DNA from 4 places in the Ectopseudomonas mendocina genome. Region 4 is predicted to be linked to each of the others. Evidence: riboswitches for the same ligand, from Rfam matches in the RefSeq annotation. Region 4 holds a riboswitch; each other region holds the start of a gene.
The links. A riboswitch is a leader RNA that binds a small molecule or an ion and turns the genes downstream of it on or off. The one in region 4 is predicted to bind cobalamin.

Region 1: it holds a riboswitch for cobalamin, as region 4 does, so the genes downstream of both, C7A17_RS10745 (TonB-dependent receptor) here and C7A17_RS05700 (energy-coupling factor ABC transporter permease) in region 4, are expected to answer to the same signal.
Region 2: it holds a riboswitch for cobalamin, as region 4 does, so the genes downstream of both, cobG (precorrin-3B synthase) here and C7A17_RS05700 (energy-coupling factor ABC transporter permease) in region 4, are expected to answer to the same signal.
Region 3: it holds a riboswitch for cobalamin, as region 4 does, so the genes downstream of both, cobO (cob(I)yrinic acid a,c-diamide adenosyltransferase) here and C7A17_RS05700 (energy-coupling factor ABC transporter permease) in region 4, are expected to answer to the same signal.

What each region holds. Positions count from the first base shown of each region.
Region 1 covers NZ_CP027657.1:2,306,566-2,314,242, forward strand. Annotated here, with positions in the region: gene C7A17_RS10735 (C4-dicarboxylate transporter DctA) at 1-918, opposite strand, end outside; gene C7A17_RS10740 ((2Fe-2S) ferredoxin domain-containing protein) at 1,283-1,981, shown strand; cobalamin riboswitch at 2,084-2,277, shown strand; gene C7A17_RS10745 (TonB-dependent receptor) at 2,435-4,555, shown strand; gene C7A17_RS10750 (ABC transporter ATP-binding protein) at 4,555-5,322, shown strand; gene C7A17_RS10755 (ABC transporter substrate-binding protein) at 5,322-6,293, shown strand; gene C7A17_RS10760 (FecCD family ABC transporter permease) at 6,290-7,297, shown strand; gene C7A17_RS10765 (methyl-accepting chemotaxis protein) at 7,307-7,677, opposite strand, start outside.
Region 2 covers NZ_CP027657.1:2,296,019-2,303,695, reverse strand. Annotated here, with positions in the region: gene C7A17_RS10720 (cobalt-precorrin-6A reductase) at 1-24, opposite strand, end outside; gene cbiE (precorrin-6y C5,15-methyltransferase (decarboxylating) subunit CbiE) at 21-1,223, opposite strand; cobalamin riboswitch at 1,403-1,585, shown strand; gene cobG (precorrin-3B synthase) at 1,679-2,989, shown strand; gene C7A17_RS10705 (precorrin-8X methylmutase) at 2,982-3,608, shown strand; gene C7A17_RS10700 (precorrin-2 C(20)-methyltransferase) at 3,608-4,348, shown strand; gene cobJ (precorrin-3B C(17)-methyltransferase) at 4,569-6,227, shown strand; gene C7A17_RS10690 (TylF/MycF/NovP-related O-methyltransferase) at 6,344-7,117, shown strand; gene C7A17_RS10685 (AraC family transcriptional regulator) at 7,194-7,677, shown strand, end outside.
Region 3 covers NZ_CP027657.1:86,184-93,860, reverse strand. Annotated here, with positions in the region: gene C7A17_RS00525 (YgdI/YgdR family lipoprotein) at 1-180, opposite strand, end outside; gene mobA (molybdenum cofactor guanylyltransferase MobA) at 269-859, opposite strand; gene moaB (molybdenum cofactor biosynthesis protein B) at 928-1,467, shown strand; gene C7A17_RS00510 (molybdopterin molybdotransferase MoeA) at 1,464-2,678, shown strand; gene C7A17_RS00505 (C40 family peptidase) at 2,828-3,451, shown strand; gene C7A17_RS00500 (C40 family peptidase) at 3,579-4,103, shown strand; gene C7A17_RS00495 (hypothetical protein) at 4,110-4,430, shown strand; cobalamin riboswitch at 4,464-4,673, shown strand; gene cobO (cob(I)yrinic acid a,c-diamide adenosyltransferase) at 4,866-5,477, shown strand; gene C7A17_RS00485 (cobyrinate a,c-diamide synthase) at 5,477-6,769, shown strand; gene bluB (5,6-dimethylbenzimidazole synthase) at 6,766-7,419, shown strand; gene cbiB (adenosylcobinamide-phosphate synthase CbiB) at 7,423-7,677, shown strand, end outside.
Region 4 covers NZ_CP027657.1:1,215,950-1,223,626, forward strand. Annotated here, with positions in the region: gene C7A17_RS05680 (aminotransferase-like domain-containing protein) at 1-1,111, opposite strand, end outside; gene C7A17_RS05685 (threonine dehydratase) at 1,192-2,163, shown strand; gene amn (AMP nucleosidase) at 2,286-3,758, opposite strand; gene C7A17_RS05695 (hypothetical protein) at 3,886-4,605, shown strand; gene C7A17_RS05700 (energy-coupling factor ABC transporter permease) at 4,615-5,295, opposite strand; cobalamin riboswitch at 5,348-5,550, opposite strand; gene C7A17_RS05705 (PaaI family thioesterase) at 5,603-6,034, opposite strand; gene C7A17_RS05710 (acyl-CoA dehydrogenase family protein) at 6,048-7,677, opposite strand, start outside.

The sequences.
Region 1 (7,677 bases), 1.1 Mb from region 4:
ACCGTCCAGGTTGAACGAGTAGCCGGTGGGAATCACCAGGCCGACCGTGGAGCTGCGGATGCCCATGTGCTCGAGCTTGCGCATGATCTGTGGCAGCACGGCGTCGGACGAGGCGGTGCCCATGACGATGGTCAGTTCCTCGCGGAAGTAGCGCAGGAAGGGAAACAGGCCAACCCCACAAAAGCGCAACACACCGCCCAGCACGATCAGCACGAACAGTATGCAGGTCACGTAGAACACCGCCACCAGGGCACCTAGGTGCTTGAGCGAGTCGATGCCGTACTTGCTGGTGGTGAAGGCGACGGCGCCGAACACGCCGATCGGCGCCAGGCGCACGATCATGCCCATGATGCGGAAGATCACATGGCTGAATTCGTTGATCAGCCGGGCCACGCCGCTGGCCTGTTCACCGACGAGATTCAGCGCGCTGCCGAACAGCACGGCGAACAGCAGCACCTGGAGAATGTTGTTCTCGGCGAATGCGCCGAGCACCGAGGAGGGGATCAAGTCCATGATGAAGGTCGCCGGGCCGTGCAGCTCCTGGGTGCGACTGGCGTAGAGCGCGGCATCGCTGGCAGACAATTCGTTGAGATGGAGGTTGGCGCCAGAACCCAGGCCCAAACCATAGGCCACCACCAGCCCGAGAATCAGAGCGAAGGTGGTCAGCACCTCGAAATAGATCACCGACTTCAGGCCGATGCGGCCTACTTTCTTCAGGTCTCCGGCACCTGAAATGCCGCTGACCACCACGCAGAACACGATCAGTGCGATGAGCATCTTGATCAGCTTGATGAAGCCGTCGCCCAGGGGTTTGAGCTGGGTGGCCAGGTCCGGCAGGCTGAGGCCGCACAACACGCCAAGCACCAGGCCTATCACGACTTGCAGGAATAGCGAGCGGGGAAGCAGTTTCATGAACATTGCGGGGGTCTCCGTTAGGCGCGTTGATCCACGCCCGCACGGAGGCCCGGAAATGAACGCCTGATTGTTTTTATGGTATTACCGGTATGACCAGTTCAGGCTATGCGCAATCGCCAGGGCTGACAACCCCCTCTCTGTGAATGCCATGAGCAGTGGCGACGAACGGGAATACGAAGGCAGTCAGCAACTGGTAAGACCGGACTGCCATCGCGGCTGAAGCCCCTCCTGCGCATCGGGATTGGAGTGGCTGGCGGTGCGCGCGGCGCACCCTACGTAGGGTGTTGGTGTGGCGGCCCGGATTGCATTCGGGCTACGACTGGCGCGCCATTGTCGCTAGACTGCCCGGCCCGTTTTGGAGACCGTCATGAGCCAAGCCCCCTACGCCCTCGTTCTGTTCATTGGCCCAGGCCTGGCTCGTGGGGCGTCGGCCGAGCGTCTGCAGCAACGCATCGAAGCGCTGTTGGGCGAGGCGCACCTGCATGACTCGGAGCAGGACGATTGGTTGCAGGCCATCAATGAGGCGCCGCGACCGTTGCTGGTGGTCGATCTGGAACCACGCGCCGATGCCGCGCATCGCGACTGGCTGCGCGAGCGTATCGCCGAGCGCGGTGACGGGGCTGAGGTGTTCGTGGTCTGCACGGCGCTGGAGGACACCTGGCTCGATGGTCTAGGCGCGTTGCTGGCGCATCGTCAGGCGCATCTTCCCTGCAGCGACGTGCCGCCCGTGCCTGCGCACCACGCCTGGTCGCAGATTCCGCCACACGCGCAACGCCTGCTGCTGTGCAACGGCCCACGCTGCACGCGCAAGGGCGCGCTGGGCCTGTGGAAAACCCTGCGTCAGCGACTCAAGGCCGCCGGCAAACTGGAGTGCGAGGGCGGGGTGCACATCACCCGCAGCCAGTGCCAGTTCCCCTGTGACCTGGGGCCGACCGCGAGCCTTTATCCACAGGGCGAGTGGTATGGCATCAAGGACGAAGCGGCAGTGATTCGCCTGGTCGACGAACGCCTGGTGGCGGGCAGGGCGCTGCCGGAGTTGCGTATCGATGAGCAGGGCAACAATTAGCAACTCGGATTACGCCTGCGGCGAATCCAGGCTACGAGCAATCGCCGCTAAAGCGCCTCCCACAATTGCCCCCGTGCCTTGACTTGAGCGGAGTCGGATGGTCATATCCGCGCCGATTCAGGTGTCTCACGCCGCCGCGCGTGAGGTGAAACGGGAAGTCGGTGCAAGTCCGACGCTGCCCCCGCAACGGTAAGCGAGCGACGTTATCAACAGGCCACTGTGCGCCCTGCGCATGGGAAGGCGATGACGTCATGACCCTCGCCAGCCCGGAGACCGGCCTGAATCTGGGGTTTGCTGTCATTGCGCACTCGTGTCGCATCGGACGCCCCCCATTAGTCTGGCAACCCGCGGTGGGCGGGCGTTGACGCCGATCGTGGGTGTTTGCGCGCCCACATCTGCTGTTGCGCGTTTCCATCGGATTGCCGTGCCTTTTCTCTTTGCGATGGAAGCAATATGGCGCGCTATCCCCTGTTTCAAACCTCTGCATCGTTCGCGCTGCTGTTGGCCTCTGCGGCCATGGCTGGCGAAGCTCCAGTCGACCTCCCTGAAGTGACCGTCCAGGCACAAGCCGCGGTCGAAGAGGGCGCTACCGACCTGCATACCCCGACCGTCGCGGGCTCGCGACTGGGCCTGACGGCCCTGCAAACCCCCGCCAGCACCACCAGCCTCAGCGGTGCCGAGGTGCGTGAGCGCAACAACCGCAGCGTGCAGGATGCCGTGACGCGTACGGCAGGTATCAGTGATATCGGCGCACCCGGCAACGGCGGCACGGCGTTGTCGGCACGCGGTTTCACCGGTCATGCCTCGGTGATGACGCTGTTCGATGGCATTCGTATGTACACCGGCATGGGCACCGTGTCGTTCCCGCACGATCCCTGGATGGTCGAGCGTATCGACGTGCTGCGCGGCCCTGCTTCGGTGCTGTACGGCGAAGGTGCCACTGGCGCGGTGGTCAACGTGCTGGCGAAGAAGCCGTTCGAGGGCGAGATCAGGAACCATGTGCGCTTCGGCTATGGCTCGTTCGACCGCAACCAGCAGGCGCTGGACAGCGGCGGTTCGCTGAGCGACACCCTGAGTTACCGCCTCAATCTCAACCGTGAGGCCAGCCATGGCTGGGCCGATCGCGACGATTCGCAGAACCTGGGCCTGAGCGCTGCGTTGCGCTGGCAAGCCAACGATGACCTGGCCTTCACCCTGGCTCACGACCAGGGCAAGTTGAAGCCCGGTAGCTACTTCGGTACGCCACTGGTCGATGGCAAGTTGCGCGACAGCCTGCGCGATAAAAACTACAACGTACGCAACGCCGATATCGCCTATCACGAGCAGTGGACGCGACTGACCACCGACTGGACGCTTTCCGATCAGGTCAGCGCCAGCAACCAGCTCTACTACCTCAAAGCGCGCCGTTACTGGCGTAACGCCGAGAACTTCACCTGGGACGCCGCTCAGGGTCAGCTCAACCGCCGCGAACAGCTGGAAATCAAGCACGATCAGGAACAGATCGGCGACCGCCAGATCTTCACCTTCAACCACTCGCTGTTTGGCCTGGCCAGCCGTACCCTGGTCGGCGGCGAGTTCAACCGTATCCGTTTCAACCTGGCCAACAACTCGCCCTATACCGATGTTGGTGGTGGCGAATTCATCGATCCCTGGAATCCGCCACCCGGCTACTACCAGAGCCTCGATGCCTATCGCCCGCACTCGCGCAGCGAGACCCGTACCTTCGCCCTGTTCGCCGAGAACCAGCTGCAGCTCAGCGAACGCTGGTCGCTGGTCACTGGCATCCGTCGCGACCAGAACCATATCGATCGTGACGACCTGCGTGCAGGTACCCGATCTGATCGCAGCCTGAGCGGTGGAAACTGGCGTGCCGGCCTAGTGTTTGCCGTTACTCCGCAACTGTCGTTGTACGGTCAGTACTCCACCAGCGAGGATGGGGTGAACAACCTCATCACGCTCAATCCGGGCCAGCAGCAGATGGATCTTACCGAGTCCAAGCAGACCGAGTTCGGCCTCAAGCAGTCGTTCTGGGATGGACGCGGTGAATGGACGCTGGCTGCCTATCACATCGTCAAGAAGAAGCTGCTCAGTCGCGAAACCCCGACCTCGCCGACCGTGCAGATTGGCCAGCAGTCGTCCGATGGCCTGGAGGCGACTCTGGAGCTGGCACTCGACGGCGGCTGGCAGGTTTCGGCCAACGCGGCGTTCGTGCGCGCCGAATACGATGACTTCGTCGAAGGCGGCGGTGACCGCAGTGGCAATCGTCCGAACAACGTGCCGCGGCGCACCGCCAACCTGTGGCTGAACAAGGACTTCGGATGGGGTGTGGATGCCGGTATCGGCGCTCGCTATGTCGATGCCCGTTACGCCAATACGGCCAACACCGTGGACGTGCCGGGCTACACCGTGGTCGATGCCAATGTTGCCTGGCAGGTGCAGCCGGATGTGCGCCTGGGCCTGCAGTTGAACAATCTGTTCGACCGCACCTACGCCCGTAGCCAGATGCACAACGGCCAGCAGTGGCTGCTCGGCGAACCGCGCTCGTTCTTCGTCACTGCGGACTACAGCTTCTGATGCAGCGTCTGCGCATCCGCGAGCTGGCCTGGTCGCCCGACGGCCAGCGGCCGCTGCTCGACGGTATCGATCTGGCGGTCGACGATGGCGAGCTGGTGGGGCTGATCGGCCCCAACGGCAGCGGCAAGACCAGTCTGCTGCGCTGCGCCTATCGCTTTCAGCGGCCCAGTGGCGGCAGCATTGAGCTGGACGGCGAGGCGCTGTGGCAGCGCTCGCCGCGTTGGAGTGCGCAGCGCGTGGCGGTGGTGCTGCAGGAATTCCCGCAGGACTTCGGCCTGCGCGTGCACGAGCTGGCGGCCATGGGCCGCACGCCGCACAAGGGGCTGTTCGACGGCGACGATGCCGAGGATCGGCGTCTGGTCGACGAAGCGCTGGCGCGTGTTGGTCTTGGCGCATTGGCGCAACAACCTTTCGCTCGATTGTCCGGTGGCGAGAAGCAACGCGCGCTGCTGGCCCGCGCCCTGGTGCAGCAACCCCAACTGCTGATCCTCGACGAGCCGACCAATCACCTCGACCCGCGCTACCAGCTGGAGCTGCTGCGGCAGATCAAGGCGCTGGGCCTGGCGACCCTGGCCAGCTTCCACGACCTCAACCTGGCGGCGGCCTTCTGCGACCGCCTGTGCGTGCTCGACCAGGGCCGCCTGGTGGCCGTCGGTACGCCCGCCGAAGTGCTGACCGCCGAGCTGCTGCAGCAGGTGTTCGGCCTGCAGGCATTGGTCGACACCCATCCACTGGCGGGGCACCCGCGCATTACCTGGATAGTCTGATGAGTCTGTGCCATTCGCGGCTGAAGCCGCTCCTACCCACGTTTGTGCTCTCGGCGCTGTTGTCGGCGAACCCCGTTTGGGCGGCCACCGTCACCAGTTGCGACCGTCAGGTAACCATCGAGCAGCCGCCGCAGCGTGCGGTCAGCCATGACGTCAACATGACCGCCATGCTGCTGGCACTTGGTCTGCGCGAGCGCATGGCCGGCTACACCGGCATCAGCGGCTGGAAGACCCTCGACCCGGACATGCGCGCGCAGTTGGGCGGTCTGCCCGAGCTGGCCGTGCGCTACCCGTCGCTGGAGAATCTGCTCGATGCCGGCACCGACTTCGTCTTCGCCGGCTGGAACTACGGTATGCGCATCGGCGGCGAGATCACTCCAGCCAGCCTGGCGCGCTTTGGCATTCCGGTGTACGAGCTGAGCGAGTCCTGCGCGCATATCATGCCGGGGCGCGTCGCCAGCCTCGACGATGTCTACAACGACCTGCGCAACCTCGGCCTTATCTTCGCCGTCGAAGATCGCGCCGAGGCCCTGGTGCAGGTCATGCAGGCGCGGGTGGCGGCGGTGCAGGTTCGCCTGGGTGTGCAACCGACGCGGCCGCGGGTGTTCGTCTACGACAGCGGCGAGGACGTGCCCTTCAGCGCCGGGCGTTTGGGCATGCCGCAGCCGCTGATCGAGGCGGCTGGCGGGCGCAACGTGATGGACGGCGTGGCGGCCAACTGGATGAAGGTCGGCTGGGAGTCGGTGGTCGAGGAGGATCCCGAGCTGATCCTGATCGTCGACTATGGCGAGCGCACGGCCGCGCAGAAGCGCGATTTCCTCCTGCAGCATCCGGCCTTGCAAGGTGTCACGGCGATCCGCGAGCAGCGCTTTGTGGTGCTCTCCTATCTCGCCGTTACACCGAGCCTGGATAACGCCGCCGCCATCGAGACCCTGGCCGCCGCACTGCATCCCGAGGTTTTCGCACAGTGAGTCGCTATCGCCTGCTGCTGCTCGGGTTGATCGGGCTGCTGGCGCTATCCTGTGCGGTTTCACTGGGTTTCGGCGCGGCCCAGGTGTCGCTCGAACAGGTGCTGGCGATCCTCGGTCAGCACCTGTTCGGCATCGTGCCCGAGGCAGCGGTGAGCGTCGGTCAGGACAGTATCGTCTGGCAACTGCGCGCGCCACGGGTGCTGCTCGGCGCGCTGGTGGGCGCTGGGCTGGCGCTGGTCGGAACGGCGCTGCAGGCGGTGACGCGCAACCCGCTGGCCGACCCGCACCTGCTCGGCGTCAGCTCCGGCGCGGCTTTCGGCGCTGTGGTCGTGGTGCTCTACCTGGGCGAGTTCGCCGGGCTGCTCAGCCTGCCGCTGGCGGCCTTCGTCGGCGCATTGGCAAGCATGCTGCTGGTGCTGGCCATCGCCAGTCGCAGCGGGCGGCTGGAGAGCGACCGCCTGCTGCTGGCCGGGGTGGCGGTGTCGTTCGTGATGATGGCGGCGAGCAACCTGCTGCTGTACCTGGGCAACCCGCATGCGGCCAGCTCGGTGCTGTTCTGGATGCTCGGCGGCCTCGGCCTGGCGCGCTGGGAACTGCTCTGGCTGCCGGCCGTGTGCCTGTTGCTGGCGCTGGCCGTGCTGCTGGGCTTGGGTCGTGCGCTGAACGCGCTGATGGCCGGCGAGCAGAGCGCGGTAAGTCTTGGCCTGGAGCCGCGCCGGGTGCGCCTGCTGGTGTTCGTGGTGGCCTCGCTGCTGACTGGGGTGCTGGTGTCGCTGTCCGGCGCCATCGGCTTCGTCGGCCTGATGCTGCCGCACGTGGCGCGCTTTCTGGTCGGCGCCGAGCACCGCCGCCTGCTGCCCGTGGCGGCACTGCTCGGTGCGCTGTTTCTGGTCTGGGTCGATGTCGCGGCGCGCACCTGGCTGGCGCCGCAGGATCTGCCCATCGGCATCGTCACCGCCGCCATCGGCGGGGTGTTCTTCGTGGCCCTGCTCAGGCGCCGCTAGCCACCGACTTCATAGGCGGAAGCGCTGCACCTGACTTTGCAGCGTACTGCCGAGGCGGGCCAGCTCCAGGCTGGCCTGGCTGGTCTGCTCGCTCGCCGTATAGGCCTGCTCGGTGATGCTGCGCACGTTGAGCACGCTGCGGTTGATTTCCTCGGCGACGGCGCCTTGCTGTTCAGCGGCGGCGGCGATCTGCTGGGTCATACCTTGGGCATTGCCGATACTCGCGGTGATGCTCTGCAGCGCATCACCGGCCTGACGGGCCAGCGCGACGCTGTTTTGAGTGAGGCTGCGGCTGCCTTCCATACGTTGCACGGCCTTGAGTGTGCCCTGCTGCAGGGCGGCGATCAGCGCCTCGATTTCCTGGGTGGACTGCTGGGTGC
Region 2 (7,677 bases), 1.1 Mb from region 4:
GAGCAGCAGAATGCGCCGGTTCAAGGTTTGCGCACCGCCAGCAAGGTGATTGGCAGCGCTGCGCGCCAGGTGTCGAAGCCGCCCAGTGGCTGCGCCTGAGCTACGACGAGGCGCAGCAGCTCACCGCCCTGCTGCTCGCGGAAATTCACCAGCGCCGCCTCGCTCTGAATGGTCACGGCATTGGCCAGCAGGCGCCCGCCGGGCTTGAGCGCGGCCCAGCAGGCGTCCAGCACGCCAGGTACGGTAACGCCGCCGCCGATGAAGATGGCATCCGGCGCCGGCAGTCCGGCCAGAGCCTCGGGTGCATGCCCGGCGACCAGCTGCAACCCGGGCACGCCCAGAGCATCGCGGTTGTGGCGGATATGTTCCTGGCGCCCCTCGTTGGCTTCGATGGCGATGGCACGGCAGGCCGGGTGCGCGCGCATCCACTCGATACCGATGGAGCCGCAACCGGCGCCAACGTCCCACAGCAGCTCGCCGGGCAGCGGCGCCAGACGCGCCAGGGTGACCGCGCGCACGTCGCGCTTGGTCAGTTGCCCATCGTGGCGATAGGCGTCGTCCGGCAGGCCGCAGGTCGGCGGCAACAGTTGTGCCCCGGCGTCGGCCAAACACTCCACCGCCAGCAGGTTGAGATCGGCACCACGCGGCAAGTTCCAGCTCGCGGCCAGGCCATCGAGTCGGCGCTCGCCAGGGCCGCCGAGGTGCTCCAACAGGGTCAGGCGGCTGGCGCCGAAACCGCGCGCACACAGGGCTTCGGCCACCTGCGCAGGCGTGTCGCCATCGGCGCTCAACACCAGCAGGCGCGTGCCGGGATACAGACGGGCGTTGAGCGTGGCCAGCGGCCGGCCGACCAGCGACACGACCTCCGCCTCCTGCAGCGGCCAACCCAGGCGCGCCGCCGCCAACGATACCGAGGACGGCGCCGGCAATACCTGCAACTCATCGGCCGGCACCTGGCGCGCCAGGCTGGCGCCGACGCCGTAGAACATCGGGTCGCCACTGGCCAACACGCACACCGCCTCGTCACGCCGCGCCAGCAGCGGTTGCAGATCGAAGGGGCTCGGCCAGGCTTCCCGCTCGCCACTGATGCACGGCGGCAACAGCGCCAGTTGGCGTGGCGCGCCGACGATGCGCGTGGCCGCCAGCAGGGCGCGTCGCGCGGCCTTGCCCAGGCCGGGATAGCCGTCTTCGCCGATGCCGACCAGGGTCAACCAGGGTTTCATCCACCTTCCTCGCAAGTAGCCGACAAGGCGCGTGTCACGGCGCCGGGCAAAGCGGGCATAATAGCGCCTTCGTCGGTGCCCTAGAGTCGATAGAACTCAGTAAAGGGCCTAAGGAAACTCTGAAATAGTCGTCATTCCCGCTCAGGCGGAATCCAGAATCTCAGTACTACCTGGGCTCCCGCCTTCGCGGGAGTGACGGTAAATGGTCGTTTCAGAGCGTCCCCAAGAGGGAACACGGTTCACCGTGGCTGCCCCCGCAACTGTAAACAGCGAGTCCAACGCAATCGGCCACTGGGTAACCGGGAAGGCGCGGCGGACGAAGACCTGTCAGCCAGGAGACCTGCCGACGAACGCTGGTCGCGAGTGCCAACATCGGGCGGGGTGTACCGATGCCATGGAGTCCCCTATGGGATTTCGCTGGTTCGGTCGCCGCGTCGTTATCCACAGGTGACCGCTTGCCTACATCCGTCCGCCCTTCCGCCTGCCCCGGCCTGCTGCGCATCGTGCCTGCGCTGGATGGCGGCATCTGCCGGGTCAAACTGCCCGGCGGCGTGCTGCGCAGTGCACAGGCGCGAGCGATTGCCGAAGCAGCGCGGCAGCATGCCAGCGGTGTGCTGGAGCTGACCAACCGCAGCAATCTGCAGATTCGTGGCGTACTGCCCGGCCAGGAAAGCACACTGATCGACGCCCTGCTCGGCGCCGGCCTCGGCCCGCGCGTGGCAAGCGCCGACGACGTGCGCAACCTGCTGCTCAGCCCCGCTGCCGGCCTCGACCCACAGGCACGGATGGACGTGCGCCCGTTGGCCAATCAGTTGCTCGACCTGCTGCAGGACACCCCGGCGCTGCACGCCCTATCACCCAAGTTCGCCCTGCAACTGGATGGCGGCGAAACCCTGGCCATGCGCGAACACCCGCACGACCTGTGGCTGGCCGCCGAAGACAAACAGCACCTGCTACTGGGCCTGGCCGGCTGCCCCGTCGACGCGCCGCTGGCGCGAGTCGAGGCGACTCAGGCGGTCGAGCTGGTGCGTCAGCTTCTACTGCTGTTCCTCGATTTGGCGACGCCCGAGCAATCGCGCATGCGCCAATTACTGGCACAGATCCCAACCGACGAGTTGCTACAACGCCTGCAGGCACGCCTGGATTTCACCCTGCAGGCACCTGCGACGTGGCAGCCTGCCGCAACGATCAGCCGCTCGCCGGCTGGGATTTATCCACAAGCGCAGAGCGGCCTGTGCATGATCGTCGCTGGCGCGCAACTGGGGCGGCTGCATGCCGAACAACTGCTGGCGCTGGCCGAGTTGAGCGAGCGCCACGGCGACGGCGAACTGCGCCTGACACCCTGGCAAGGCGTGCTGCTGGGCAATGTGCCGGAATCCGCCAGCCGTGAGCTGTTGGCCGCACTAGGCGAACTCGGCCTGCTAATTCACGCCGACGAGCCGCTGCTCGGCCTGGTTGCCTGCACCGGCTCTACGGCCTGCGCACGCGGCCTGGCCGACAGCAAACACCACGCCCTGCACCTGGCCGAGTTGCTGCGCGAAAGCGGCGCCCGCCCGCAGGTGCACCTCAGCGCCTGCCCGCGCAGCTGCGCCAGCGCTCGGGTGCAGCCCTACACCTTGCTGGCCAGCACACCCGACCACTACCAGCTCTATCAACGCACGCCCGAGGCGCCCGGTTTCGGCCGCCTGCTGGCGCCCGCCATGACCATCGACGAAGCCGGCGCCTGGTTCGCCCGCCAACACCCCGCAGGAACACCCGATGCTTGATTACATCCGCGACGGCCAGGAAATCTACCGCCGCTCCTTCGCCACCATCCGCGCCGAAGCCAACCTCGACAGCATCCCCGCCGACCTGGAAAAACTCGCCGTGCGGGTGATCCACGCCTGCGGCATGGTCGATGTGGTGGAAGATCTGCGTTTTTCCCCCGGTGCCGGCGCGGCCGGTCGTGCGGCGCTGCTGGCCGGCGCGCCGATCCTCTGCGACGCGCGCATGGTCGCCGAGGGCATCACCCGCCCGCGCCTGCCAGCGAACAACAGGGTGATCTGCACCCTGCATGACGCTGGCGTGCCGGAGCTGGCCCGCGAAGTCGGCAACACCCGTTCGGCGGTGGCCCTGGAGCACTGGCGCGAACATCTCGAAGGCAGCGTGGTGGTGATCGGCAATGCCCCTACCGCGCTGTTCTACCTGCTGGAAATGCTCGACACCGGCGCGCCGAAGCCGGCGCTGATCATCGGCATGCCGGTGGGCTTTATCGGCGCGGCAGAGTCGAAAGATGCGCTGGCCGCTGACAGCCGTGGCGTGCCCTACGTGATCGTCCGCGGTCGCCGCGGCGGCAGTGCCATGGCGGTGGCCGCGGTCAACGCACTGGCCTCGGAGGTGGAGTGATGGCTGGCCGTCTGCTTGGCCTCGGCGTCGGCCCCGGCGACCCCGAGCTGCTCACCCTCAAGGCACTGCGCCTGCTCAAATCGGCGCCAGTGGTGGCCTACTTCGTGGCCAAGGCCAAGCACAACGCCGGCCATGGCGGTAATGCCTTTGGCATCATCGAGGAACACCTGGACGCCGCCCAGCAGCGCCTGCCGCTGGTCTACCCGGTGACCACCGAGAAGCTCGCCCCACCGCTGTCCTACGAGGACGTGATCGCCGACTTCTACGACACCTGCGCGCAGCAGATCGCCCAGTTGCTGGACGCCGGCCAGGACGTGGCGGTGATCTGCGAAGGCGACCCGTTCTTCTACGGCTCCTACATGTACCTGCACGACCGCCTGGCCGAGCGCTACGAAGTGGAAGTGGTGCCCGGCGTGTGCTCGATGCTCGGCTGTGCCTCGGTGCTCGGCACCCCGCTGGTGTATCGCAACCAATCGTTGAGCGTGCTCTCCGGCGTGCTGCCGGAAGACGAGCTGGAACAGCGCCTGCGCGACGCCGAAGCGGCCGTGGTGATGAAGCTCGGGCGCAACTTCGACAAGGTGCGCCGCGTGCTGCGCAAGCTCGGCCTGGACGAGCGCGCCCACTACGTCGAGCGGGCGACCATGGCCAGCCAGAAGATCGTGCCGTTGGACGAGGTGGAGCCGATGGATTCCCCTTATTTCTCGATGATTCTGGTGCCCGGACAGAAATGGCGGGGGTGACACGTCATTGTGGGAGGGGCTTCAGCCGCGACAGTCGCCGCTAAAGCGCCTCCCACACCTAGAAGCCCGAACATAGTTTATGGATGGTGCTTCACCCACCCGCCACCGCGCTGGTGGATGAAAAAATCGTCATCCACCCTACGCCCGAAGCCCGAACGTAGCCCGGATGCAATCCGGGAAACCCATTCCCCGGATTGCATCCGGGCTACAGGATTTGCCCATGAACATCGTCATCCTCGGCGCCAGCGCACTGGCCACTGCACAACGCCTCAAGGCGCTTTATCCACAGGCCGTGATCCATGGCCTGCGCGGGCGCGCCGATGGCGCCGAGCGCCACTACGACGAGTTCGGTGAGCACTTGCGCGCCCTCTATCGCGCCGGTCAGCCGCTGCTGGTGCTGTGCGCTGCCGGCATCGTCATCCGTAGCCTGGCCGCGCTGTTGGCGGAAAAAGGCGCCGAACCGCCGGTACTGGCTCTGGCCGAAGAGGGCAGCGCCGTGGTGCCGCTGCTCGGCGGCCTGGCCGGAGTCAACCGCCTGGCCCGTGAGATCGCCGCACACCTGGGCGTGACGCCGGCCATCACCACCAGCGGCGAACTGCGCTTCGGCACCTGCCTGCTGGAGCCACCGGCCGGTTATGCGCTGGCCGACCTGCAGCAGGGCAAGCGCTTCGTCAGCGACCTGCTCGGCGGCGAAACGGTGCGCATCGAAGGCCAGGCGCCCTGGCTGGAAGCCGCGCAGTTGCCTGTGGATAACGCCGCCAGCCGGGTCATTCACATCACCGCGCAGGCACGCCCAGCGCAAGCAGACGAGCTGCTGATCCACCCGCGCTGCGCCGCCGCGCTGATCGAACGCCCCGATGCCGATCTACCGGGTCGCCTGCAGCAAGCTTTGACCGCAGCCAACCTGGCGCCACAAGCGCTGGCCGTGCTGCTGGCGGACAAAAGCTGGATGGCCAACGTCGAGCTGCACGCCATCGCAGCAGAGTTGAAACTGCCGCTACGCTTTATCCACAGCACATCCGAACTGCCGCCCGAGCACCATGCCGGCGATGGCTTGCGCCTGCTGCTAGATGAACGGCCGCTGGATATCGAGCACCTCGGCCAACGCCGTGGCCGCCTCAGCGTGGTCGGCCTCGGCCCCGGTGCCGCCGAACACATGACCCCCGCCGTGCGCCGCGCCCTCGACGAGGCCGAAGACCTGCTCGGCTATGACACCTACGTGAAGATGGCCGGCCCGCTACGCGCCGATCAATGCCTGCACCCCAGCGACAATCGCGAGGAGCTGCAACGCGCCGCCCACGCCTTCGAGCTGGCCGCCACTGGCCGCCGGGTGGTGATGATCTCCTCCGGCGACCCCGGCGTGTTCGCCATGGCCGCCGCGGTAATGGAGGCGCTGGAAAGCCCACAGAACGAGGCCTGGCACAGCGTAGAGCTGGAAGTGCTGCCGGGCGTCTCCGCTGCCCTGGCCACGGCTGCCAAGGCCGGCGCACCGCTGGGTCATGACTTCTGCCTGATCTCGCTATCGGACAACCTCAAGCCCTGGGCGGTGATCGAAAAGCGCCTGCAGCACGCCGCTGCCGCTGACCTGGCCATGGCCTTCTACAACCCGATCTCCAAGGCCCGCCCCTGGCAGCTTGGCCGCGCACTCGACTTGCTGCGCCAGCACCGCGCGCCAGAAACCCTGGTGGTACTCGGCCGCGACATCGGCCGCCCCGCCGAGGCGCTACGCAGCCTCACCCTCGGCGAGCTGACGCCGGAGATGGTCGACATGCGCACCCTGGTGATCATCGGCTCCAGCCAGACCCGTCGCTTCCCCCGTGCCGACGGCGGCGAGTGGGTGTATACGCCGCGCTGGTATCCGGCGCTCAGCACCGACTAAGGCAAAATCACATCATAGAGCTGGTGCTGCTAAAGCCACTCCATTAACGTACCGCCGGTTCGAGGCCTGGATACCTGTCCGTGGTCTCACTACATGGATATGCCTTGGAGAGGCGAATGGCGATCAATTGGTTATCGCGACTGCGTTTTCTGTTCAACAAGGCCGCAGGCCGTATCGATAGCAAACTCAATCTCGACGATATCGAGCGCTATTGGAATTACCCACGGACGGGCGATGCCTACCTGGAGGCCTACCAGCACTCCCGGCGCCTCACTGCCTCCAGCGACGACCTGGCCAAGCAGATGCGCTTTCATACGCTGATGCAGGCAGTGCAGCGCGTAGCCAACGGGCAGGTAACCGGCGATATCGCCGAGTGCGGCTGCTGGCGCGGTCACTCCAGCCACATGATCGCCAGCGCGCTGGCTGCCAGCGCCTGGTCGGGCCGCTTCCTGATCTTCGACAGTTTCGAGGGCGGCCTTTCCGACAAGACCGCGCAGGATCGTACGCAACTGGGCGATACCAGCCCGGAAGAAACGCTCAGGCAAAAACTCCTGTTTTCATCCAATCAGGAGGCAGTGGCCGATGTCCTCAGCCCCTTTGACTTCGTCGAGCTGCACAAGGGCTGGATTCCCGAAGTCTTCGAGCAGGCAGCGGATCTCGCTTCCCGGCGCTTCGCCCTCGTGCACATCGATGTCGACCTGTACGCCCCGATCCTGGCTTCCCTGCGCTTTTTCGGCCCGCGCATGAGCGAGGGCGGCGTCATCGTGGTCGACGACTATGCCGCCAGCCATTTCCCGGGCGCCACGACCGCTGTCGACGAATTCATCGCCGAGTACCCACCCAGGCTGGCCCTGGCGGGACAGACCGGCGGCATGCTGTTGCTGTACTAGCCCTGCACAAACCTTCTAGCTCTGCGCGTCGAACGCGCTAAGCTCGGGTGTTCACAGCAGCGACGGGCAGCAGGCGATGAACGCGCACTCATGGGTCGACCTCAAGCAGGATGCCGATACCGGCATCGAGGTGATCCGTGCGCATTTCGAGGGCCATGCCTATGACCCGCACTGGCATGACAGCTACCTGATCGGCTTCACCGAGCAGGGTGTGCAGCAGTTCCATTGCCGCCGCGCGCTGTTCAGCAGCGTGCCGGGGCAGACCTTCTTCCTCGAGCCCGGCGACATCCACGACGGCCATGCGCCGGCGCCGGGCGGCTTCACCTACTCCACGCTCTATCTCGAACCGGCCTGGCTGCAGCGCGCGCTGCCGGCGCTGTTCGAGCAAGCCCCTGCCGACTGCCTGCCCGGCGTGCCACGCACCCAGCCGGATGACCCCGGCCTGCTGCCGTGCATCGCCAATGCCCTGCAGGCGCTGAGCGACAGCGAGCCGCGCATGGTGCGCGATGCGGCGCTGGATGCGCTGCTGGAGCGCATCTCGCGCAGCCTGCATTGGCGCC
Region 3 (7,677 bases), 1.1 Mb from region 4:
GGCACGTTTGCCGTCGAGTTGCTCGAACTCGTAGAAGCCGGATTCTTCATCGAATTTGGGCTTGTCCACGGTCTGGATCTCACGGCCGTCATTCAGCGTTATTACCGACGGGCTGGAGCAGCCGGCCAAAGCGGCAAGGCCGAGGGCAATCAGCAGGGCGGGGATGATCCGTTGGTTCATGGTCTGTCTCCTTGGGTAATACAAAGGTGTGCTTTACCCTGGCTCAGACGTAAAACCATCGTGCGAGTTCCGCCAAGGCTCTTTCAGCCTAGTCTTCCGGTGGCGTGCTCGCGAGCATCTCCGGTGTATTGAGGTTGGCCAGGCGAGTGTCGTCGAGCGAGCAGTCGATGGCCACCGGCTCAAGTCGGCCGAACCAGCGTTGCGGGCTGCGCTCGCCAGACTGCCAGGCACGTTCGAGATCCTCTTTGAGCACCGTGGGCAGCAGGCAGAACAGCGGCTGCCAATAGTTGCCCTGGCGGATCACCACCGGCCGGCTCCCGGCGTGAGTCAGCAGTGATTCGATCAGTGCGCGGTCTACCAGTGGGGCGTCGCACGGCAGCACCAGCATCTGTTCATGACGCGCTGCGGTCATGCCCGCGCGAATTCCTGCCAGCGGGCCCTGGAAGTCCTGATCCTGATCGGTCACCAGTTGATCGGCATACGGTGCATAGCGGTCATTGTTGCGGTTGCAGGAGATGATCAAATCGTCGCTCAGTGGCCTGGTCAGATCATGCAACCAGGCAATCAGCGGCTGGCCGCGCCACTCCAGCAAGCCCTTGTCGCGGCCACCCATGCGCTGGCTTCGACCGCCGGAAAGCAGCAGCACCGAGCAGGTGGGGAGGGCGTTGGGTACGGGCATGCGGGCAGTCTCCGGGGGCAGGCTGTGTGATATAACAGCGCCCATTGTCTACTAATTGGATGCCTGCCATGAACCACAAGGCCGATGCGGTTTTCGTGCCGCTGAACATCGCCGTGCTGACTGTCAGCGACACGCGCACGCTGGAGACCGACACCTCGGGGCAACTGCTGGTCGATCGCCTGACCGGCGCCGGTCACCAACTGGCCGCTCGCGTGCTGCTCAAGGACGACCTGTACAAGATCCGCGCCCAGGTGGCGACCTGGATTGCCGAGGATCAGGTTCAGGTGGTGGTGGTCACGGGCGGTACCGGTTTCACCGGGCGCGACAGCACGCCGGAAGCAGTCACCTGCCTGCTGGACAAGCAGGTCGATGGCTTCGGCGAGCTTTTCCGGCAGATTTCCGTGGCCGATATCGGTACTTCTACCATCCAGTCGCGCGCATTGGCCGGATTGGCCAACGGCACGCTGGTTTGCTGCCTGCCGGGTTCGACCAATGCTTGCCGCACCGCCTGGGACGGAATCCTCGGTGAGCAGTTGGATGCGCGGCACCGTCCATGCAACTTCGTCCCGCACCTGAAACAGGTAGGTGCCTGCGAGACCCGTGGATGAGCGGTTGCGATCATCCTGGTCTGTTGCCGATGGAGGCGGCGCTGGAGCGCCTGTTGGCGTTGGCAGAGGCGGCACCCATCGAGCAGAACGAGCTGGTTGCGTTGGCCGAGGCCGATGGTCGAGTGTTGGCCGAGCCGCTGATCGCGGCGCTGGATCTGCCGCCCTGGGCCAACAGCGCGATGGACGGCTACGCCTTGCGTCTGGCTGATTGGACGGGCCAGGCGTTGCCGGTCAGTCAGCGTATTCAGGCTGGCACTGCGCCTGTCTCCCTGCAGACGGGAACCTGCGCGCGCATTTTTACCGGTGCGCCGCTGCCCGAAGGTGCCGATACCGTCGAGATGCAGGAAAACGTCGAGCTGGATGAGGCTGGAAGCGTGCATTTCCGCGAGCCGCTCAAGGTCGGGCAGAACGTACGTGCTCAAGGTCAGGAAACCCGTATCGGAGAATGCGTGCTGCCGGCCGGCACGCGTTTGGGGCCTATCGAGCTGGGGTTGGCGGCGTCTTTGGGCGTAGCGCAATTTTCGGTGCGTCGGCGACTGCGCGTTGCCGTGCTGTCCACGGGGGATGAGCTGGTCGAGCCGGGTCAGGCACTTGGCCCTGGGCAGATCTACAACAGCAACCGGCGTTTGCTGATCGCCTGGTTGCAGCGGCTGGGCTGCAGCGTGGTGGATGCGGGAATATTGCCCGATGACCTGCAACGTACCCGCGAAGCGCTGGGTGCCTTGGGCGAAGTCGATCTGATCCTGTCCACGGGTGGCGTTTCGGTGGGTGAGGCGGATTTTCTCGGCATGGTTCTGCGTGAGGCGGGCGAACTGTCGCTGTGGAAGCTGGCGATCAAACCGGGCAAGCCGCTGACGTTCGGCCATTACCAAGGTGTTCCGGTCATCGGCTTGCCGGGCAACCCGGCTTCGACGTTGGTCACCTTCGGCTTGCTGGCGCGTCCCTATATGCTGCGTCGTCTTGGTGTACAGCGTGTCGAGCCCATGGGTTTTGCGGTGCCGGCAGGTTTTACCTGGGGCAAGCCGGGCATGCGCCGCGAGTACCTGCGAGCGCGTTTGGAGAATGGCCGCGTGGTGCCTTATGCCAACCAGAGCTCTGGCGTGCTGCGCAGTGCCGCCTGGGCTGAGGGCCTGGCCGAGGTCATGGAAGGCAGTACGCTGGCCGAAGGTCAGATGCTGCGGTTTATCCCGTTGAGCGAGATTCTCGGTTAGGTTCTGATTCGCCCGGCCAGGCAGATGGTCGGGCGCTTTAGATGGCGCGGCGAAACCACTGGGTCACATTTCTAACGATAGAATTTGCAAATGAGCGTTATAGAAGGCATAGTCGCCAACTTGTAAATTCAACCGACACGGTCGTGCCCATGCTAAAACGCTTCGCACCCCTCGTGCCTCTTGCACTCACAGTCTTTCTCGCTGCCTGCGCCGGCCACTCGCCGCAACCGCAGATCAGCGAAGCCACGGCCGAGCCAGTCACTCGCCCGCTCTCTCATCGGGTCATACCAGCCGATGACGATGAAATCACCGCACTGATCGACGACAAACCCTACGAAATGCCGCAATTGGCCGACAGCCTGCTTGATCTCGGCCGTTCGCTGATCGGTACTCGCTATCGCTACGGTGGGACCTCGGTACAGTCCGGGTTCGATTGCAGCGGCTTCGTCGGTTACCTGTTCCGCAAAGAGGTCGGTCTCGAATTGCCGCGCTCCACTCGTGAATTGATCAATCTGGATGCGCCGAAGGTGGCCCGTGCCGACCTGGAGCCAGGTGACCTGATTCTGTTCAACGATCGCGGCCGCGGTCGCGTCAGCCACGCCGGCATCTACCTGGGAGATGACCAATTCATCCATTCCAGCAGCAGTCGCAGTGGTGGCGTGCGCATCGACAGCCTGGACGACAGCTACTGGAATCGCAGTTACCTGCAAGCCAAGCGCGTGCTCGCCCTGGCTCCGGTTGAAGATCAGGTCGCTGCCAAGCGTCATAACTGATGTATACGGCGTAACCGCAGAATCTGTTCAAGGGCTGTTTCGATAGGTCTTGAACGGAGCTGAGGGTTGCGCCGTTCGTCGTGAATCGGCAGAGTAGAGCGCATTCAGGCTCTGGATCGCCTCGCTTATGCCCGTCACGACCCGTGTCGTCCTTATCTCCCTCGTTCTGCTACTGAGTGCGTGTAGCAGTCGTGCTCCCTCTCCTCAGCCTACCTACAGTCCTCCAGTCTCTTCTTCGTCCTATCAGGGCGGCGCCGAAGATGTCTTGTTCCGCGCCCTCGGTCTGGTCGGTACGCCCTATCGTTATGGCGGCAATACCCCGGAAGGCGGCTTCGACTGCAGTGGTCTGATCGGCTACGTCTACCGCGATGCAGCCGGTATCAGCCTGCCACGTTCGACCCGTGAGCTGAGCGCGATGCGTACCCCGGATGTTCGGCGCGATGCCCTGCAGAGTGGTGATCTGGTGTTCTTCGCCACCAATGGCGGTCGTGCCGTCAGTCATGCCGGCATTTATGTCGGCGAGGGGCGTTTCGTCCATGCGCCGTCCAGTGGCGGTACCGTGCGCCTGGACAGCCTCGATAACGTCTACTGGCAGCGTGTCTACCTCGATGCCAAACGAGTCATCACCCCAGAGCTCGCTCGTAACCCCTGACCCTCCATGAGCGAGCCCATTCGCCTGCCGCCTCAGCCTGAGCTCTGTGAGCTGTGCGCGCGGTCTGTCGCACTGACCCGCCATCACCTGATTCCCAAGGCGCTGCACGACAAGGTCTATGTGCAGAAACGCTTCGCTCGTCATGAGCGCATTACCGCCACGCTTTGGGTCTGCCGCGCCTGCCATAACCAGATTCACCGTCTGTTCAGCGAAAAGGAGCTGGCGCTGACTTACAACAGCCGCGAGGCGCTGCTGAGTGATGAGCGTTTGCGGACTTTCGTCGATTGGTTGGCGAGCAAACCGCCTGGGTTCATGCCCAGGCACTGAGCGGCGTTGACGGGTAGGGCTGCCAGCCTCTACCCTGCGCGCCTTGCTTCAGGTGCCCCGAGTCGCTGCGAATGACGGCCGAGGGGTGAAACAGGGAAGCCGGTTCGAATGCCGGCGCTGCCCCCGCAACGGTAGGTGAGTCAAACGCTGCTCGAAGCCACTGTGCTATGCACGGGAAGGCGCGGTGTCGAACCTTTGGGTTCGCTCACGAGCCCGGAGACCGGCCTGTCGCAGTTTCACGGCATCGCGGAGGGCGCTGTCCGGCTAACGCTCCGGTTTGACCGGGGCGTTCGTGTTTTCTGTCTTCCGCTCGCCTGACCAGCCATTGGCACCTGGATGAGGATGTGCGGATCATCGCGACCTTCTTCCTCATTGCCGTTCGCACTGTTTATCGATCAACAGGCGGCGCGGGTGCCTGACGTACAGGAGCACAGCATGAGCGAGTCCACCGAGCGCGATGCCCGCCACAAGGCGCGCATGCAGCGCAAGAAAGCCCTGATCGACGAGAAGATCGCCCAGGCTCAGGACGAATACGGCCTGCTGCTGGTGCACAGCGGCAATGGCAAGGGCAAGAGCAGCAGCGCTTTCGGCATGGTCGCGCGCGCCCTCGGTCATGGCCTCAAGGTCGGCGTGGTGCAGTTCATCAAGGGTGCCGCCAGCACCGGTGAGGAAACCTTCTTCCGCCGCTTTCCCGAGGAAGTCAGCTATCACGTGATGGGCGAGGGTTTCACCTGGGAAACCCAGGATCGCCAGCGTGATATCGCCAAGGCGCAGGAAGCCTGGGCCATTGCCAGGCGCTTGCTTGGCGATGAATCCATCGGCCTGGTGGTGCTGGATGAGCTGAACATCGCCCTCAAGCATGGCTATCTCGAACTGGATGCGGTGCTGGCCGATATCGAAGCGCGGCCGCTGCTGCAGCACGTGGTGGTAACGGGGCGGGGCGCCTTGCCGGGGATGATCGAGGCGGCCGATACGGTCACCGAGATGAGTCTGGTCAAGCATGCGTTCAAGTCCGGAGTGAAGGCGCAGAAGGGCATCGAATTCTGATGGAAGCACGTCACTGCCCGGCGCTGCTGATTGCCGCGCCAGCTTCGGGTCAGGGCAAGACCACCGTCACCGCCGCGCTGGCGCGCCTGCATACGCGTCAGGGGCGCCGGGTGCGAGTGTTCAAGTGCGGCCCGGACTTCCTCGATCCGATGATCCACGCCCGCGCCAGCGGCGCGCCGGTGTACCAGCTCGACCTGGCCATGGTGGGTGAGGCGGAGAGCCGCCGGCTGTTGTGGCAGGCCGCGGGCGAGGCCGATCTGATCCTGATCGAAGGGGTGATGGGCTTGTTCGACGGCAAGCCGTCGGCGGCCGATCTGGCCCGTTACTTTGGCGTACCGGTACTGGGCGTGATCGACGGTGCAGCCATGGCGCAGACCTTCGGCGCGCTGGCTCACGGCCTGGCCACCTTCCAGCCGGATCTGCCGTTTGCCGGAGTGCTCGGCAACCGCGTCGCCAGTACCCGCCATGGCGATATTCTGCGTGATGCCTTGCCATCGAGCATCCGCTGGTTCGGCGCTTTGCCGCGCAGTGCCGCGGTGGAGTTGCCGAGTCGGCATCTGGGCCTGGTGCAGGCAACTGAGCTGGCCGATCTGGAAGCACGCCTGGACGCCGTCGCCGACGCCCTGGCGGCCAGCGCCGATGTCGATCTGCCGCCGGCGGTGAGCTTCGCCGCGCCGCAGATCGACGAACCTGCGCCCTTGCTCCAAGGCGTGCGGATCGGTGTGGCGCGGGATGCCGCGTTCGCCTTCCTTTATCAGGCCAATCTCGACCTGCTGCAGGCGCTGGGGGCTGAGCTGCGCTATTTCTCGCCGCTGATCGATCAAGCGCTGCCGGACGTGGACAGTCTCTACTTGCCTGGCGGTTATCCCGAGCTGTACCTGGCAGAGCTGGAGGGCAACCAGGCCATGGCTGCGGCGATCCGTACCCATCACCAGGCCGGCAAGCCACTGCTCGCCGAGTGTGGCGGCATGCTCTATTTGCTCGATGAGCTGCGCGACAAGCAGGGCGGCAGTGGCCGCATGCTTGGCCTGCTCAGCGGCAGTGCGGCTTTGCAGCCACGGCTGACGGCACTGGCCCTGCAGGAAGTGACGCTGCCGGAAGGCGAGCTGCGCGGCCACAGTTACCACCACTCTCGCCTGGAAAGTCCCTTGCAGCCCCTGGCGCTCGGCCGTTGCCCGAACGGCAAGCCGGTGGCCGAGGCGGTCTATCGCCTGGGTCGGCTGACGGCCAGCTATATCCACTTCTACCTGCCGTCCAATCCGGAGGCGGCCGCCGCGCTGCTGCGTCCATGAGCGAGCATGCTTTCACTCCAGCAGAGCGTGCGGCGGTATACCGCGCCATTGCCGAGCGCCGCGACATGCGCCACTTCGCCGGCGGGCAGGTACCGCCTGAGGTGTTGGCGCGGCTGCTCGAAGCGGCGCACCACGCGCCCAGCGTCGGCCTGATGCAGCCGTGGCGCTTCCTGCGTATCAGCGATCCGCAATTGCGTGAGGCGGCCCATGCGCTGGTGGAGGTGGAGCGGGTACGCACCGCCGAAGTCCTGGGCGAGCGCTCGGATGAGTTCATGCGGCTCAAGGTCGAGGGTATCCGCGATTGCGCCGAGCTGCTGGCGGTGGCGCTGATGGAAGGGCGCGAAGCGCATGTCTTTGGACGACGCACGTTGCCGGAAATGGATATGGCTTCGGTGGCCTGCGCCATTCAGAATCTGTGGCTGGCTGCGCGGGCCGAAGGGCTGGGCCTGGGCTGGGTGTCGTTGTTCGACCCCGAAGCGCTGGCCGGGCTGCTGGGTATGCCGGCTGGCAGCAAGCCGGTGGCGCTGCTGTGCCTGGGGCCGGTGCACGCCTTCTACGAGAAACCGATGCTGGTGGAAGAGGGCTGGGCCACACCTCGGCCGCTGTCCGAATTGCTGTTCGAGAATCGATGGGGATCCTCTGGTGAGTGAACGATGAGCCTGGCGCTGATCACCTGTGCCAGCGTGGCGCTGGATGCCTTGCTGGGCGAGCCACGCCGCGCGCATCCGCTGGTTGCCTTCGGCCGCCTGGCCGGGCGCCTGGAGCAGCGCTTCAATCCCGCTGGTGGTGGCTGGCGTAGTCATGGCGTGACGGCCTGGTGCCTGGCAGTGCTGCCGCTGACCTTCATCACCTGGCTGCTGGTGCAGGTGAGCTCGTTTGGTTGGGCGGTGGAGATCTTTGCTTTGTAC
Region 4 (7,677 bases):
GCCCGAGCACGCGCGCGGCCAAGCGCCAGCGCTGTTGCAGCTCGTCGATCTGCCAGGCCAGACGCTGTTCGGCGATGCCACTTTCGATCCATTCACAACCCAGCGCCAGGCTCAGCGGCGTCACCGCCCAGCGCGTGGCCTGGGCCTCGGGGTCAATGCGTTCGAGCAACTCCGGCGCCCCCGCGATAAAGCCCAGGCGCAAGCCCGGTGCAACGCTCTTGGACAGGCTACTGATCAGCAGGCAACGTTCCGGCGCCTTTACCGCAAGCGGCGCCTCGCTGCCGAGTACGCCGTAGACATCGTCCTCGAGTATCCATAAGCCACGGCGTCGCGCCACCTCGGCGATGGCCGCGCGGCGCTCGGCGTCCAGGCTGGCGCCAGTGGGATTCTGCAAACAGGGCGTGAACACCGCCACGCGCGCCCCGGTGGCACGAGCCAGGCGATCGAGGTCATCGGGCAGAATGCCGTGCTCGTCCATCGCCACACCGTGCAACGGCAGGCGCAATTGGCGTGCAGCGGCCTTGATTCCCGGCGCGGTATAGCGCTCCACCAGGATCGGCTCGCCCGCTTCGCAGAGCGCCAGCAGCGCCGCCGACACGCCCTGCTGGGCACCGGCGCAGAGCAGCAGGCCGCCTGGCGCCAGCTCCAGGCCGCGTCGGCGCAGCCAGGTCGCACCCGCCAGATGCGCACGCTCGACCAGCGCCGCCGACGGGTAGGCCTGCAACGCGTCCAGCTCGCCACGTGCAGCCAGTGCGGCGAGGCTGGCGGAGAGGTCATGATTGTCCGGATCATGCACCGGCACATTGGTCGACAGGTCGATCAGCTCGCCCTGCGCGGTCGGTTGCTTGAGGCGGAACAGGCTCGCTTCGCGGCTGCCGGCCAGCACGTAGGTGCCGCGCCCGACCTCACCAGAGACCAGGTGCCGCCGCGCCGCTTCGCGGTAGGCGAGCATCACCGTGCTCGGATTGATGCCCAGCGTCCAGGCCAGGCGCCGCTGAGGCGGCAGGCGCTCGCCGGGCTTGAGTTCACCCCGGCCGATGGCCGCAGCGATGGCCTCGACCAATGCCAGGTATGTGGGTAAGGCGCTGTCTTGAAGGTCAGGAAGCCACATTGCTTGCCATGCAATATAAAGATTTACCCATACAATGCGCCGCACTAGCATCGAGGTCAACGCCACCCGGAGCATCCGCCATGTTCGACCTCGCCCAACTGCGCCAGAGCGCGCAACTGGTTCACCGCCATATGGCGGCCACGCCGCAACTGAGCTGGCCGTTGCTGGCGCAGCGCACGGGCTGCGAGGTCTGGGTCAAGCACGAGAACCACGCCCCGACTGCCGCCTTCAAGGTGCGCGGCGGGCTGGTCTATATCGACGCCCTGCTGCGCCGCGAGCCGCAGGTGCGCGGGCTGGTCACCGCCACGCGCGGCAACCATGGCCAGAGCCTGGCGCTGGCGGCGCGCGCCGCGGGCCTGGCGATTCGCATCCTGGTGCCACATGGCAATGCCCGCGAGAAGAACGCCGCGATGCGCGCCCTCGGCGCCGAGGTGATCGAACATGGCCGCGACTTCGACGAAGCCCGTGCCGAAGCCGCGCGTATCGCCGAACGCGACGACCTGCACTGGGTGCCGTCACTGCACGAGGATCTGGTGCGCGGCGTGGCTACCTATGCCCTGGAACTGCTGGAGGCGGTACCGAATCTGCGCCGGGTGTATGTGCCTATCGGCCTCGGCTCGGGCATCTGCGGGATGATCCGCACCCGCGACCTGCTTGGTCTCGACACCGAAATCGTCGGCGTCGTCGCCAGCGGCGCCGACGCCTATGCGCAGAGTTTCGAGCAAGGCCGCCTGGTGCAGACCGAACGCGCCGATACGCTGGCCGACGGCATGGCCTGCCGCCAGCCGCAAGAATTGGCGCTGGACATGATCCGCGTCGGCGCCTCGCGCATCGTACGGGTCGACGACGAGGAAATTCGCGCCGCCATCCGCACCTATCACGAGGACACCCACAACCTCGCCGAAGGTGCCGGCGCTGCGGCGTTGGCTGCTCTGATGCAGGAGCGTGAACTCAATGCCGGCCAGCGCGTGGCCGTGGTACTCAGCGGCGCCAACATCGACCGCGCAGCGCTGGCCGAACTGCTACGTGACGAGGCGCCGGTTGCGGCCTGAAATGCCCCGACCAGCGATGGCTGAATGGCGTAGGGTGCGCTGTGCGCACCGCTGGCAAACAGATACTTGAGCGCGACAACAGCCTGCTGGCCGCGCTCAAGCCTTCAGCGCCGGATTGCACCTCAACGGAACGGCGGCTCGTCGAAGCTGCGCAGCTTGCGCGAATGCAGCGAGTTGAGCTGGCTGCGCATCAGTTCCAGCGCGGCGATGCCGATGTGCAGGTGCTGAGTCACCGCGCGCTCGTAAAAGGCGCCGGCGGCGCCGGGCAGCTTGATCTCGCTGTGCAGCGGCTTGTCCGACACACACAGCAGGGTGCCGTAGGGCACCCGCAGGCGATAGCCCTGGGCTGCGATGGTGCCGCTTTCCATGTCCACCGCCACCGCGCGCGACAGGTTGATCAGCGGGCGCTCCTGGGCCCAGCGCAGTTCCCAGTTGCGGTCGTCGTAGGTCAGCACGGTGCCGGTGCGCAGGCGCTTCTTCAGCTCGTCGCCCTGCTCGCCAGTGACCAGCTTGGCCGCCTCTTGCAGCGCCTGCTGCACTTCGGCCAGCGCCGGCAGGGGAATGTTCGGCGGCAGCACGCGGTCGAGAATGCCGTCACGGCGCATGTAGGCGTGGGCCAGCACATAGTCGCCGATGGTCTGCGACTGACGCAGGCCGCCACAGTGGCCGATCATCAACCAGCAGTGGGGGCGCAGCACGGCCAGGTGGTCGGTGATGTTCTTGGCGTTGGACGGGCCGACGCCGATATTGACCAGGGTGATGCCGTGGCCATCCTCGGCCTGCAGGTGGTAGGCCGGCATCTGATAGCGGTGCCAGACCACATTCTCGATGATTGCCTGCATCTCGCCTTCGGCCATGCCACGCTCGACCACCACATTGCCCGGCAGCACCATGCGGGTGAAGCGCGAGTCGCCCACCAGCATGTCCAGGCCGTGACGGATGAACTGGTCGACATAACGATGGTAGTTGGTCAACAGGATCCAAGGCTGCACATGGCGCCAGTCGCTGCCGGTGTAGTGCTGGATGCGCTTGAGCGAAAAATCGGTGCGCGCCGCGTCGAACAGCGCCAGCGGCAGCGGGTCGATGTTCTCCCAGTCGTACAGGCCATCGGCGGTGCCGTCGGTGGCGGCGGACAGGTCGGTGCTGGGGAATACGCGCGCCAGCTCGGCGGCGGTCACACCACTGCCGGCCAGCTCATCGCCGCCCTCGACCACGTACGGGTAAGGAATGTTCTGCTGGCTGCGGCCGACTTCCACGCGCAGGGTGAAATCGTTCATCAGCGGACGCAGTTGCTCCAGCAGGTATTTGCGGAAGGCCGCCGGCTGGGTCACGGTGATGGCGTAGGTGCCAGGCACCTGCACCTTGGCGTAGGCGCGCACGGTGGTCGGCACCTCGCCCTGGCACAGGTAGGTCAGGCGCAATTCGGGGTAGCGGAACAGGCAGTGCTCGCTGGCATCGGGACGGATGCGCTCCTTGAGGTAGCGTTTGAGCGCGTGGCTCAGGGCGCCAGTGGCCTCCTGGTGCAACGCGGCGAGGCGATCGACGGCCTCTTCGGGCGTGAGGGCAACGATGAAATCATCTGAGCAGGCTTTCACTGTGCATCTTCCTGACTGAACGTACGCGCCTATCTTGCCTGCATACGGTGACGAAAACATAGCGCGACAGGACTCACCACCCGACGGCCGAGACTAGACTTGGAGCTACTCGTCGGAGGTCATTACCATGGTTCGTCCAATCCTTCTGCTGCTGGCTGTCGTTTCCTGCTTCAGCGTTCAGGCAGGTGAGCTGGACGGTCACTACCGCGCCACGCTCGACGGCCTGCCGACCGTGCTGATTCTGCGCCAGCAGGGCAATCAGGTTGAGGGGCAATACGTTGAGAATCAGACCCTGCGCCTGAATCTGAAGGGCCACTACGATGGACAGGTGCTGCGCGCCGAGATCAGCGATCCACAGTCCGGCCTGCTGCTGGCCAACATGAACGCCACCTACGCCAATGCCATGCTCAACACCAGCATCGCGGCTCGCAACCCACGCAACGGCGAGGTACTGGAACGTCAGACACTATTCCAGCGCGAAGCAGCAGCCCCCCCACCTGCAGCAGGCGTTCAGGATTCGGCACTGGTCGGCACCTGGGTGCACGAGAAGATCATCAACAGTGGCGGCGCCAACTTCGCTTCGTTCAACACCGTGATGACCCTGCAGTTGAACGCCGATGGCAGCGTCACGCAGTGGAGCCGCTCGGCCGGCGGCGGCAGCGACTGGAGCTACGACAGCCCCGGCGAGGTGCAGTACAGCGGCCAATGGCGCAGCCAGGACGGCATGCTGATGGTGCGCCTGGCAGGCGCCGCCGATTATCAACCCGCTGCCTATTACCGCTTCAGCGACCAGTATCTGGTCACCGAGAGCAATACCGGCAAGATGATCTGGCAGCGCCGCCGCTAAACGACTGGGTCAGGCCGCCTGGTGCAGGCGCACGTTGAACAGCGGCCCCTGGCTGAAACGCGACAACGCCTTGGCACCGGCCAGCACGCCCAGGTCGATCAGCGGCTCGATCAGGATCACGCTCATGTAAGCCAGGCCGAAGCTGCCCACTGCTGCCAGGTTTTCGCTGGAAAAGCCGTGACCGTAGAAGGCCCAGAACGCGACCCAGGCGACGATGCCACCCTGGTAGGCAGTCGACAGTGCCAGTGCCTGCTTATAGGAAAGATCGACGTAGGCGGTACCCGGCGCAACGATGCGCTTGGCCAGCAGGCTGATGCCCCACAACGGGATCAACAGCGTGGTGACGTTCATGCCGTACTGCGGCAGGTCGAACTGGGCGAACAGCAGCCCCTGCAGCAACAGCCCCGCGGCCAGGCCGATGGCAGCAGCACCGGCACCGAACAGCAACAACAGGGTAGAACCGAGGATCAGATGCACCTCGGAAACACCCACCGGGTGATGCGGGAATACTTCGAAGAAGCAGAACACCAGGGCGGTGGTCAGCAGGCTGCGCAAAGCCAGGGCGGCGACACCACCGTTGCTGCGGACGCTGTCCAGGGCGAGTTTGGCGGTCAGGCCGAAAGCGGTGACGGCCGTTGCGTAGCTGAGGAGGATCTTGGCGCCTTCGACGACACCGGGTTCGATATGCATGCGAGTTCCTTGTTCGCGCCCACCGCGCGACGATTCGGATGAAGGTTGGGCGAAACGCCCGTTGTCGATGGCAGGTCTCCTGGCTCACGGCTTGGCACTCCGCCCGCCTTCCCGACCGAAGTCAGTGGCATGAGGGCATCGTTCGCCGCTTACAGTTGCGGGGGCAGCCAGGGCATTGGCGAGATTCGCCGCACCCTGTTCCCTTTTCATCCGCGTCACATGCGTGCACGCAGAACCATCGAGCGCAAGATTACTCGCCTGCTCGGCTAAAAAACAGCGTGCCTGGCCATCCGCTCTCGGCTCTCGCTCAGGCCGGCAACGTCACCACCGCCATGGTCACCGAAGCCTTGCTGTACAGGCGCTTCTGGCCGCTCTCCTCGCCGAACACCTCGGCCTCAACCACCGTGGCCTGGCGCCCGGCCTTGAGCACCTCGGCGCGGCAGAACAGGCGCGTGCTACGCGCCGGGCGCAGGAGGTTGACCTTGAATTCCAGGGTCAGCACCGTCTGCCCTTCGGCCACCAACGTCGCGGCGGCGGCACCGGCAGCATGATCGGCCAGAGTGGTCTGCACACCAGCATGGATGAAACCGTTCTGCTGCAGGTGGCGCGGCAGGATATCCAGCGCCGCCTCGACCCACCCTGGGCCGCAGTCGGTGGCACGAATGCCGAGATCCTGGATGAAATTGGCGTCGGCGAAGCCTTGCTCAACCAGCTCCCGATAACGCGGATGAGCGTGCATGGCGAACCTCCGATCAGGCCAGGTGCGGCGTGCTACGCGCCAGCAGCGCCTCGACGTCGACACCACGCGGCAAGGTGCCGTAGACCCGGCCACGGCCCTCCAGACGGCTGGCGATAAAGGCATCGGAGACGGTGGCGTTGCCCGCTTCCAGCAGCAGCTTGGCCTGCAGCGCCACGGCCATGTCTTCGGTGAGCTGGCGGGCGCGGTACTGGATATCGGCGGTATCGCTGAAGTCGGCCTTCAAACGCTGGATGTGCGCCTTCAGACGGGCATCACCGTGGCCGTCGCCCAGCTCGGCGAACAGCGCATCGAGCACGCCCGGTTCCTTGGACAAGGCGCGCAGCACGTCCAGACACTGCACGTTGCCCGAACCTTCCCAGATCGAGTTGACCGGCGCTTCGCGGTACAGGCGCGGCAGGATGGTTTCCTCGACGTAACCGGCGCCGCCCATGCACTCGCTGGCCTCGTAGATCATTTCCGGCGCACGCTTGCAGATCCAGTACTTGCCCACGGCAGTGACGAGGCGGGCGAACTTGTCTTCCTGCGCGTCATGCGAGTGGTCGAGCGCACGCCCCATGCGCATGCACAGCGCCAGCGCGGCTTCGCTCTCCAGCGCCAGGTCGGCCAGCACGTTCTGCATCAGCGGCTGGTCTGCGAGCAGCTTGCCGCCGACCTGGCGGTGTGCGCAGTGGTGCGCGGCCTGGGTCAGCGCCTGACGCATCAAGCTGCTGGAGCCGACCATGCAATCGAAGCGCGTCATCGCCACCATCTCGATGATGGTGGGCACGCCGCGTCCTTCCTCGCCAAGCATCCAGGCGAAGGCACCGCGGTACTCCACCTCGCTGGAGGCGTTGGCCCAGTTACCCAGCTTGTTCTTCAGGCGCTGGATGTAGAACGCGTTGCGCGTGCCGTCAGGGCGGTGACGCGGCAGCAGGAAACATGACAGGCCCTTGTCTGTGTAGGCCAGGGTAAGGAAGGCATCACACATCGGCGCCGAGCAGAACCATTTGTGGCCAACCAGCTCGTAGCCCTGCCCCGGCCCGCCGAGGCCGATGGGATAGGCGCGGGTGGTGTTGGCACGTACGTCGGTGCCGCCCTGCTTCTCGGTCATGGCCATACCGATGGTGACGCCGGTTTTCTGCTCCATCGGTAAATTGCGCGGGTCGTACTCGGTGGCGAGGATCTTCGGCAGCCACTGCTCGGCCACGTTGGGCTGCAGGCGAATGGCAGGCACCGCAGCGAAGGTCATGGTCAGCGGGCAGCCGCTGGCCGCTTCGGCCTGACTGTGCATATAGGTCAGGCCGGCACGGGCGACATGCGCGCCAGCGCGTGGGTCTGTCCAGGGCAGCGACGGCAGGCCATGCTCGACGGCCGTGCGCATCAGCTCGTGGTAGGCCGGGTGAAACTCCACCAGATCGATGCGATTGCCGTAGCGATCATGACTCTTGAACACCGGCTTGTTCTCGTTGGCGAGAAAGCCTGCCTGCATCAAGGCGCCGCCGGCCAGCGCGCCATAGGCGCTCAGACGCTCGTCGGCCCAGGCCCCATCATAACGACGAGTCCACTCCTGCAGCGGCAGATCGAGGCGGTAGAGGTTGGTGCCGTCCAGGCTCGGCACCTGGTTGAACACTTCATGTGTTTCG